DNA from 3 places in the Streptosporangium sp. NPDC020072 genome. Region 2 is predicted to be linked to each of the others. Evidence: riboswitches for the same ligand, from Rfam matches in the RefSeq annotation. Region 2 holds a riboswitch; each other region holds the start of a gene.
What was found. A riboswitch is a leader RNA that binds a small molecule or an ion and turns the genes downstream of it on or off. The one in region 2 is predicted to bind cobalamin.
Positions count from the first base shown of each region.

Region 1 (3,267 bases), on a different contig from region 2:
GGGAGACGGCGTTCAGGATCAGGGCGAGCTTGAGGTCCTCCGACCCCACGATCGCGGTGAAGGGATAGCGCGGGTCGCGCACCTTGACTGCCTCCTCGGCTCTCGTCATACGGGGTAACTCAGCCGCCAGCGTCCGCCCCGCCCGGTGAGCGTCACCAGGGCGAGGGGCGCGACGTCGACGCGCCAGAAGGCATGGGCCGGGGCGCCGAGGGCGTGCACGACCGCGGCCCTGACCACCGGGGCGTGGGTGACGGCGACCGTCCGCCCCGGGCCGAGGACCGCGAGCCAGGCCGCGACCCGGCCGACGAGTCCGGTGATCGGCTCCCCGCCGTGGGGGGCCGCCGCCGGGTCGGTGAGCCAGGCCGCGAGTCCTTCGGGATCGGCCGCCTCGACCTCGGCCAGCGTCATGCCGCGCCAGCGCCCGTAGTCGCAGTCGGCGAGCGACGGCTCCGGCCCGGCACGCAGGCCGAGCGCCTCGGCCGTCTGCGCGCAACGCAGCTCGGCTCCGCGGACGGCCCGGCCCGGACCGATCCGCGGGGCCAGCGCCCGGGCGCGGCGCAGGCCGTTCCCGTCGAGCGGCTCGTCTCCGGGAAAGGCCGCCCGTGCCGTCGCCCGTGTCGAGGCGTGACAGACCAGCAGCAGGCGCGCGACCCCCGAGGGGGCCGTCACGCCGGGCTGCGCCTGCGCGCGGCGAAGGCGAACAGGGCTCCTACGCCCAGCCAGAACACCGCCTGTGTCCCGAGGGAGGCCAGACGGAAGTCCCACAGGAGACCGGCGGGGAACCCCTCGGGCACCTCGTCGATCCCGGGCAGCAGGGTCCAGGCCGCCGCGACCGGCACCAGCAGCGCCGCGCCGCCCGCGAGCCAGCGCGGCCACGCCTCCTCGGAGGAGACGTAGCGGTGCGCGGCCGCCGCGGCGCCGACGGAGAGGATGCCGATGGCGACGGCGACCAGGTAGAGCACCGTGCGCTGGTTGATCGTCTCCGGGTCACCGACGGCCGGTGGGTTGGCGGGATATTTCACGAAAGGGATAAGGACGATCGCGACAAACGCCGCCGCCGCGAGGGAGACCGCCAGCAGCGGTTCCGATCTCGGGCCGACCCGGCCGCGCACCCCCGCGTACACGAGGGCGAACAGGCCCCCGAGAGCCAGGCCGTACAGGGCCAGGGCGAGGAAGAGGCCGAAGCGCTGGCCGTTCCTGCTGACCGGCGCCTCCTCCCCGTGGGAGTGGGCGGGCTCGGCCGCCTCGTGACTGTGGGCACCGGTGCCGGAGGAGGCCGCCGCGGCCTCCTCCAGCGCGATGGCCCGCTCGACGCGGGGCTCGCCCACGGTGTAGGCGAACACCCCGGCGAGCAGTCCTGCGAGAAGGCCGACGAGCATGCCTCTGACGATGAGTTTGGTGATCACGTGTGGCTCGGTGCGCTCAGTGGCAGGGAACACCGAGCAGGTGACGCCCGTCGTGCATGAGTTCGTGCAGGTAGTTACCGGCCTGCGAGATCGCGCCCTGGTCGAAGGCGACCAGGTAGGCGAGGAGCAGCAGCACCGGTACGGCGAGAAGCCAGCGGGTGAGCGAACCGAGCGGGATGGGCTTGACCGGCGGAGCAGAGATCTGGCTCACGGCCACCTCCTTCAGGGGATTGACGCGCCCCTTTTCGTAGGTCGGTGGCGGCCGAGTGACCTGGCTCCCCGCCCTCTCGGGCCGGTTACAGTGGCGCGACCGCACCGGAATCTCACCGGATTTCCCTCGCACCGCCACAAAACACCCGGAATGTATACCGGTTCACAGCGTCCGTCAATCCATGCGATAGCGGACACAAAGCTATAAACCGTGCGGGCGGGAGCACCCGCCCGCACGGGAGGTCACTGATCGCCGGTGAGAGCGGTGACCAGGTCGGCGGCGGTGCGACAGCGGTCGAACAGCTCTCCGACATGGGCCTTCGTACCGCGCAGCGGCTCCATGGTCGGAACGCGCTGCAGGGACTCCCTGCCCGGGATGTCGAAGATGACCGAGTCCCAGGACGCGGCGGCGACCGACTCGCTGAACTGGCTCAGGCAACGACCCCTGAAGTAGGCCCGCGTGTCGCTCGGCGGCGCCTCGATGGCCCGCCGTACCTCGTCCTCGGTCACCAGGCGCTGCATCCTGCCCCGGGCGACCAGCCGGTTGTACAGGCCGCGCTCGGGGCGGATGTCGGAGTACTGCAGGTCCACCAGCTGCAGTCGCGGGTGGGACCAGGCCAGGCCGTCACGGGTACGGTAGCCCTCCAGCAGTTCGAGCTTGGCCACCCAGTCGAGCTCCCGCGACAGCTGCATCGGGTCCTCGGCCAGACGGGTCAGGACGGACTCCCAGCGGTCGAGGACGTCCTTGGTGATCTCGTCGACGCCGTTCCCGCTGCGCTCCTCGGCGTACTTGCGGGCCAGCTCCAGATACTCCATCTGCAGCTGCACCGCGGTGAGCCTGCGGCCGTCGCGCATCGCGATCTCGTACTTCAGCGTGGGGTCGTGGGAGACCGCGCGCAGCGCCTGGACCGGGTTGTCGACCGCGAGGTCACGGGTGAAGTAGCCGTCCTCGATCATGGCGAGGACCAGCGCGGTCGAGCCCAGCTTCAGGTAGGTCGAGATCTCCGACATGTTGGCGTCGCCGATGATGACGTGCAGCCTGCGGTACTTCTCCGGGTCGGCGTGCGGCTCGTCCCTGGTGTTGATGATCGGCCGCTTGAGCGTGGTTTCCAGGCCGACCTCGACCTCGAAGAAGTCGGCCCGCTGACTGATCTGGAAGCCCTCGCCCCGGGAGTCCTGGCCGATGCCGACCCTGCCGGCACCGACGACGACCTGCCGGGAGACGAAGAACGGGGTCAGATACCTGACGATGTCGGCGAACGGCGTGGCGCGCCGCATCAGGTAGTTCTCGTGGCAGCCGTAGGAGGCGCCCTTGTTGTCGGTGTTGTTCTTGTAGAGCTGGATCGGAGCGTTGGCGGGGACGGCCGAGGCGCGCGTCGCGGCGTCGTGCATGACGCGCTCCCCCGCCTTGTCCCAGATCACCGCGGCTCGTGGATTGGTGCATTCGGGAGTCGAGTATTCGGGATGGGCGTGATCCACGTACAGCCGGGCCCCGTTGGTGAGGATCACGTTGGCCAGGCCCAGATCCTCGTCCGTGAGCTGGCTCTGGTCGGCCACCTCCCTGGACAGGTCGAAGCCCCGGGCGTCGCGCAGAGGGTTCTCCTCCTCGAAGTCCCAGCGTGCCCGCCTGGCCCTGGCCGCCGAGGCCGCC
Region 1 is NZ_JBEYAB010000014.1:127,453-130,719, forward strand. Features, by position in the region: gene ABZ470_RS30840 (putative cobaltochelatase) at 1-109, opposite strand, end outside; gene ABZ470_RS30845 (histidine phosphatase family protein) at 106-669, opposite strand; gene ABZ470_RS30850 (CbtA family protein) at 666-1,406, opposite strand; gene ABZ470_RS30855 (CbtB domain-containing protein) at 1,423-1,617, opposite strand; cobalamin riboswitch at 1,649-1,768, opposite strand; gene dop (depupylase/deamidase Dop) at 1,860-3,267, opposite strand, start outside.
Region 1: linked by a shared signal. The riboswitch ahead of ABZ470_RS30855 (CbtB domain-containing protein) and the one ahead of cobN (cobaltochelatase subunit CobN) in region 2 are both predicted to bind cobalamin.

Region 2 (3,267 bases):
CGGGCAGCGTGGCGAACCACGCGGCGTACCGGGAGGCCTTGATCCGCACCGGGTTGCCCGCGAGCCGTTCCTCGGTGAGCCAGTCGGGGTCCTGGCCTCCGGCGGCGATGAGGGCGTGGATCAGCGCGTCGCCGTCCTGCCCGGTGACGCCGGGCAGTTCGTCCTCGGCGCCGATGTCGTAGCCGTGCTCGCGCATCGCGGCAAGCAGCCGCACCAGGCTCGCCGGGGTGTCGAGGCCGACGGCGTTGCCGATCCTGGAGTGCTTGGTCGGGTAGGCCGACAGCATCAGCACGATCCGCCGCTCGGCGGGCGGGACGTGCCGCAGGACGGCGTGCCGTACGGCGATGCCCGCCACGCGGGAGGCCCGCTCGGGGTCGGCGACGTAGACGGTCAGGCCGTCCCCGTCGATCTCCTTGAAGGAGAACGGCACCGTGATGATCCGCCCGTCGAACTCGGGGATCGCCACCTGGGTCGCCGCGTCGAGCGGGGAGAGGCCGTCGTCGTTGGCCTCCCAGGCGGCCCTGCCGCCGGTCAGGCACAGGCCCTGCAGGATCGGCACGTCGAGTTCGGCGAGCGCGCCGACGTCCCAGGCCTCGTCGTCGCCGCCCGCGGACGCGGTGGCCGGGCGGGTGCCGCCCGCGGCCAGCACGGTCACCACCAGGGCGTCGACCGTGCCCAGGGTGTCGAGCAGGCCCTGCTCGGCGCTGCGCAGGGAGGCGCAGTAGACGGGCAGCGCGCGGGCGCCCGCGTCCTCGATCGCGGCGCAGAGCGTCTCGACGAAGGCGGTGTTGCCCGCGACGTGGTGGGCGCGGTAGTAGAGCACGCCGACGACCGGGCCCTCCTCGCGGCGCGCCCGGCGTTCGAGCACGCCCCAGGCGGGCGTCGGGGCGGGCGGGGCGAAGCCGTGGCCGGTCAGCAGCAGCGTGTCCGACAGGAAGCGGCCCAGTTCGGCGAGGTTGGCGGCCCCGCCATGGGCGAGGTAGGCGTGCGCCTCGGCGCAGACCCCGCCGGGCACGGTCGACAGTTCCATCAGCTCGGCGTCCGGCGCCTGCTCGCCGCCGAGCACGACGACGGGCAGCGGCCCGGCGAGCAGGGCGTCCAGGCCCTCCTCCCAGGCGCGGCGCCCGCCGAGCAGCCGTACGACGACCAGGTCGGCGCCCTCGACGAGGGGAGGCAGGTCCCCCGCGGTGAGCCTGGCGGGATTGCCGAGCCGGTAGTCCGCGCCGCTGGCGCGGGCGCTGAGCAGGTCGGTGTCGGAGGTGGAGAGCAGGAGGATCATTCGCCACGCTCCCCGGCGGGGAGCGGCGCGGCCGTGAACGGCGGTGCGGGCTTGCGGCTGGGGAACGGCGAACAGCGCACAGGGCTTTCCTCCCTCGGGGTCCTCGCCCCGGGTCGTCGTCGGCTACGACGGCTGGAGTCTCCTGGCTCCCGGATCGATGCTCCCCCCGGCCTTCCCGCCCGTTGCCGGACCGTGGCTGGATGGGGTTCGCTCCCCGGTTACAGTGGCGGGACCGCGCCGGATTCACACCGGCTTCCTCCCTTTTGCCGTCGCCAACGATGAGACTACGGCAGCGAGGTCCCCGCAAGAAACTGGAGTTACCATCCTCAGCGTGTCAAAAGGTCACTTCTCCGGACGATCTCATCCCGACGCGTGCCCGGGGGCGCTCCAGGTGCATTCCGCGGCCGACGGCGGCCTGGCGCGCGTCAGGGTGCCCGGAGGGCGCCTGACGGCCCCGCAGCTGCGCGAGCTGGCCTCGGCCGCCGAGACCTGCGGCAACGGCGTCGTCGAGCTGACCTCCCGGGCGAACGTCCAGGTGCGCGGACTGGGCGCCGGGGACGATTTCGCGGCCCGCATGGCACAGGCGGGGCTGCTGCCTTCGGCCACCCACGAACGGGTCCGCAACGTCCTGGCCTCACCGCTGAGCGGCCTCGACGGCCGGGGGATTCTCGACGTGGGACCGCTGACCCGTGAGCTCGACCTGCGCCTGTGCGGCACGCCCGCGCTCGCCGGCCTGCCGGGGCGGTTCCTGTTCGCGCTCGACGACGGCCGGGGCGACGTGGCCTGGCTCGGGGCGGACGCCGCGATCCTGCCGACCGGCCCCGGCGAGGTGGCGTTGCTGCTGGCCGAGACCGACAGCGGCCTGCGGATGCCGCCGGGGTCGGCGGTCGCCGCGCTGCTGACCGCCGCCGAGGCGTTCCTGGCCGAGCCCGGGGTGCGGGAGGGCCGTGTGTGGCGGATCGGCGAACTGCCCGGCTGCGCGGAGCGCGTCGCCGCCCGGGTCGCGGCCACCCTGGAGACGACCTCCGCCCCCGTACGGCGGGCCCCCGTCCCGGCGCCCTCCCACGGTCCCGCCGGGACCGTCGAACAGCCCTCAGGCCTGAACACGCTCGGCGTCACGGTGCCGCTGGGGCGGCTGACCTCCGCCCAGGCCGCCCTGCTGGCCGACCTGGCCGTCGAGGAGGTACGGCTGACGCCGTGGCGCGGCGTCGTCCTGCCCGGCCTGTCCCCGGCCGCTCTCTCCGAGGTCGCCGGGCGGCTCGTCGCCGCCGGGCTGGTCCTCGACCCGGCCTCGCCGTGGACGGGCGTGACGGCCTGCGCGGGACGGCCCGGCTGCGCGAAGTCACTGGCCGACGTGCGGGCCGACGCCGCCCGCTGGATCGCGGCCGAGAGCGACCCGCCCTCGGCCGTCCCCGCCCGCCCCGGTACGCTCCCGGTGCACTGGGCGGGCTGCGAACGACGTTGCGGCCGCCCGCGAGGACGGGCCGTCGACGTGGTCGCGACCACGACCGGCTACCGGGTCCTCCTGGAGGACAGCGGCTTGAACAGTGGCCCGGAAAGCGGCCTGAACTGCGCGGACATCAAGGAGACCACGGCCGCCGTGGCGGCTCTGAGAGGGGAAACGTGACCGACTACGTCCGGGACGGCGCGGAGATCTACCGGCGTTCCTTCGCCACCATCCGCGCCGAGAGCGACCTGGACGGCCTGCCGCCGGACGTCGCCCAGGTGGCGGTCCGCATGATCCACGCCTGCGGGATGGTGGACCTGGTCGCCGACCTCGGCTGGTCGCCGGGCGTGGTCGCCTCGGCCAGGGCGGCCCTGCGCGCGGGGGCGCCCGTGCTGTGCGACGCGATGATGGTCGCCTCGGGGGTGACCCGGCGCCGCCTGCCCGCGGGCAACGAGGTGCTCTGCACGCTGGGTGAGCCCGGCGTGCCCGAGCTGGCCGTACGGCTCGGCACCACCCGCAGCGCGGCCGCCCTCGAACTGTG
Region 2 is NZ_JBEYAB010000006.1:205,306-208,572, reverse strand. Features, by position in the region: gene cobN (cobaltochelatase subunit CobN) at 1-1,279, opposite strand, end outside; cobalamin riboswitch at 1,396-1,599, opposite strand; gene cobG (precorrin-3B synthase) at 1,611-2,906, shown strand; gene ABZ470_RS16035 (precorrin-8X methylmutase) at 2,903-3,267, shown strand, end outside.

Region 3 (3,267 bases), on a different contig from region 2:
GTTTCCCGGCACTCGTTCTCCGTGAGCCCGCGACGGGCTCGTCGCGAGTTCTCTAACGCGAGGTGGTGGAAACCGGCAGGCGGGACTCCTCCCGCTGTTCCTCGTGCCCCTCGCGCCGGGGGAGGGTCGCGGCGACGACCAATGTCCCGGCGATCAGGACGACGTTCTTGACGACGAACTCGCCCTCCATTGTGAGCATGAGCGGGTTTCCGTCCTTGAACGCGACACCCGGGTGGAGCACCAGGACCAGGAACGTGCCGACGAGGTGGAGCAGGAGCACGGGCAGGAACGGGCGCAGCCACCGGCCGGTGAACAGCGCCAGGGCCACCGCGACCTCGAACACGCCCAGGGCGGGCACCACGAACGACGCGGGCAGCGGCACGAAGGACAGGGTGTCGGCGACCAGGGCGCCGACCGGGCTGACGTTCGCCACCTTCAGCACGCCGAACCACAGGAACACCAGGCCGAGCGTCCCTCGCATGATGACCGGGAAACGCCGGTGGAGAATGGCGGCGACTCGCGACTTGACATCGGTTAGGGCGCTTGGTATACGCCCTTGATGGAGATGTGACCCTTTAGTCCGATACATGGTTAACTCCGATGGCTGGGGGGTTTGCCGGGTCTAATATAGCCTGCCCTTTTCTTTCGGAAATTGTAGGAAATGGGGTCTTAGGTCACGGTTGTTGAGTCGCGAAAGCGGGGGGCGGAGATTTTCCCGCGACCCGCGAATTCCCCCGTACGGTTTCAGGCGGCCCGGGGCGATGGGAGAACGATCCCGCGAACCCGCCGGCGGGCCCGAATATGGTTGTCGCTCCGCCATCGGATGCGCGTAGGGTTGGGGACGCAGTCGGTTCGCCCTGCCCGCCAGGCAGACGCGTCGTAAGAGGGAACCCGGTGTGACTCCGGGACTGCCCCGCAGCGGTGAGTGGGAACGACCGCCGTCAAACGCACTGGATCCGGCAGATCGGGTCCGGGAAGCGACGGCCACTAGGTGTCAGGGCGAGACAACGGCCCGGACGTGCCCGCGAGTCCGAAGACCTGCCACTGCCCGCGTGCGACCACGCACGCGGTGACCTCGGTGACCTCGCGGGTGGGTCGGCGGCATGGGACGGGCCTGGTGCGCCCGCCTCTCCTTCGTCTCTCCCCTCGGGGCACCGGAGTCCTTTCGTGACTCGCGAAGGAGAGTTCCGTGACCGAGACTTCCTCCCCCACCGTGTACGGCTACCCCCGTCAGGGGCCGGACCGTGAGCTGAAGAAGGCGATCGAGGGCCACTGGGCGGGCCGGGTGACCGAGCGTGACCTGCTGGACGTCGCGGCCGGGCTGCGCGCAGGCAACTGGCGGCACCTGACGGAGGCGGGGGTGCGGGAGGTGCCGACCGGCGACTTCTCGCTGTACGACCACGTCCTCGACACCACCGTCATGGTCGGCGCCGTCCCCCCGCGTCACCGAGCCGTCGTGGAGACGGAAGGCCCCCTGGCGGGATACTTCGCCATGGCCCGGGGCACCCAGGAGGTCGCCCCGCTGGAGATGACCAAGTGGTTCGACACCAACTACCACTACCTGGTGCCGGAGCTGGGACCTGACACCGTCTTCGCCGCGGACCCGGCAAAACAGGTCGGCGAACTGCGCGAGGCCGTCGCGCTCGGGCACACCGCGCGCCCCGTGCTCGTCGGCCCCGTCACCTACCTGCTGCTGGCCAAGGCCGCCCCCGGCGCGGACCCGGCCTTCGAACCCATCGGCCTGCTCGACCGGCTGCTGCCCGTCTACGCCGAGGTGCTCGCCGCCCTGCGCGCGGCCGGTGCCGAGTGGGTGCAGCTCGACGAGCCCGCGCTGGCGCAGGACCGCGACCGGGCGGTGCTCGACGCCGCCGCCCACGCCTACCGTGAGCTCGGCGCCCTGACCGACCGGCCGAAGATCCTCGTCGCCGGTTACTTCGACCGGCTCGGAGACGCGCTGCCGGTCCTGGCCAGGGCGCCGATCGAGGGCCTGGGACTGGACTTCACCGGCCCGGCCGCGGCCAACCTGGAGGACCTGGCCCGCGCGGGCGGTCTGCCCGGCAAGCGCCTGATCGCCGGTGTCGTGGACGGCCGCAACGTGTGGATCAACGACCTGGGCGGGTCGCTGGCGACCCTGGCCACCCTGCTCGGCCTGGCCGGCCGGGTGGACGTCGCGCCCTCCTGCTCGCTGCTGCACGTCCCCGTCGACCTCGGGCTCGAACACGGCCTCGACCCGCGGGTCGGCCGCTGGCTCGCCTTCGCCAGGCAGAAGGTCGCCGAGGTCGTCACCCTGGCCACCGGGCTCAGCGAGGGAACCGGGGCCGTCGCCGGACGACTGGCCGCCAACCGGGCCGACCTGGCCTCACGCGAGGCCTCCGCGCTCACCCACGACCCAGAGGTCAGGGCCCGCGCCGCCGCGGTCACCCCCGCCGACACCCGCAGGCCCCAGCCGTACGGTGAGCGGGCGGCGGCCCAGCGCGCCCGCCTCGGCCTGCCGGAGCTGCCCACGACCACCATCGGCTCCTTCCCGCAGACCGGGCGGCTGCGGGCGGCCCGCGCCGACCTGCGCGCCGGGCGGATCGACCAGGACGCCTACGACGAGCTGATCGCCTCGGAGATCCGCTCGGTCCTGGTCTTCCAGGAGCGGGCGGGTATCGACGTCCTGGTGCACGGAGAGCCGGAACGCAACGACATGGTCCAGTACTTCGCCGAGCGGCTCAACGGCTACCTGGCCACCCAGCACGGCTGGGTGCAGTCGTACGGCACCCGCTACGTGCGCCCGCCGATCCTGGCCGGGGACGTCTCCCGCCCCAGGCCGATGACGCTGCGCTGGACGACCTACGCCCAGTCCCAGACGGGGCGACCGGTCAAGGGCATGCTGACCGGCCCGGTCACCATGCTCGCCTGGTCCTTCGTCCGCGACGACCAGCCGCAGGCCGAGACCGCCCGCCAGGTCGCCCTCGCCCTGCGCGACGAGGTCGCCGACCTGGAGGCCTCGGGCATCGCCGTCATCCAGGTGGACGAGCCCGCGCTGCGGGAGACGCTGCCGCTGCGCGCGGCCGACCGGCCCGCCTACCTGGCCTGGGCGACGGAGGCCTTCCGCCTGGCCACGAGCGGGGTGCGGGCCGACACCCAGATCCACACCCACATGTGCTACGCCGAGTTCGGTGAGATCCTGGCCGCCATCGACGACCTCGACGCCGACGTGATCAGCCTGGAGGCCGCCCGCTCCCACATGCGGGTCGCCGGCGAACTGGCCGGGGCCGGGTA
Region 3 is NZ_JBEYAB010000017.1:230,378-233,644, reverse strand. Features, by position in the region: gene ABZ470_RS35180 (hypothetical protein) at 53-481, opposite strand; cobalamin riboswitch at 868-1,043, shown strand; gene metE (5-methyltetrahydropteroyltriglutamate--homocysteine S-methyltransferase) at 1,190-3,267, shown strand, end outside.
Region 3: linked by a shared signal. The riboswitch ahead of metE (5-methyltetrahydropteroyltriglutamate--homocysteine S-methyltransferase) and the one ahead of cobN (cobaltochelatase subunit CobN) in region 2 are both predicted to bind cobalamin.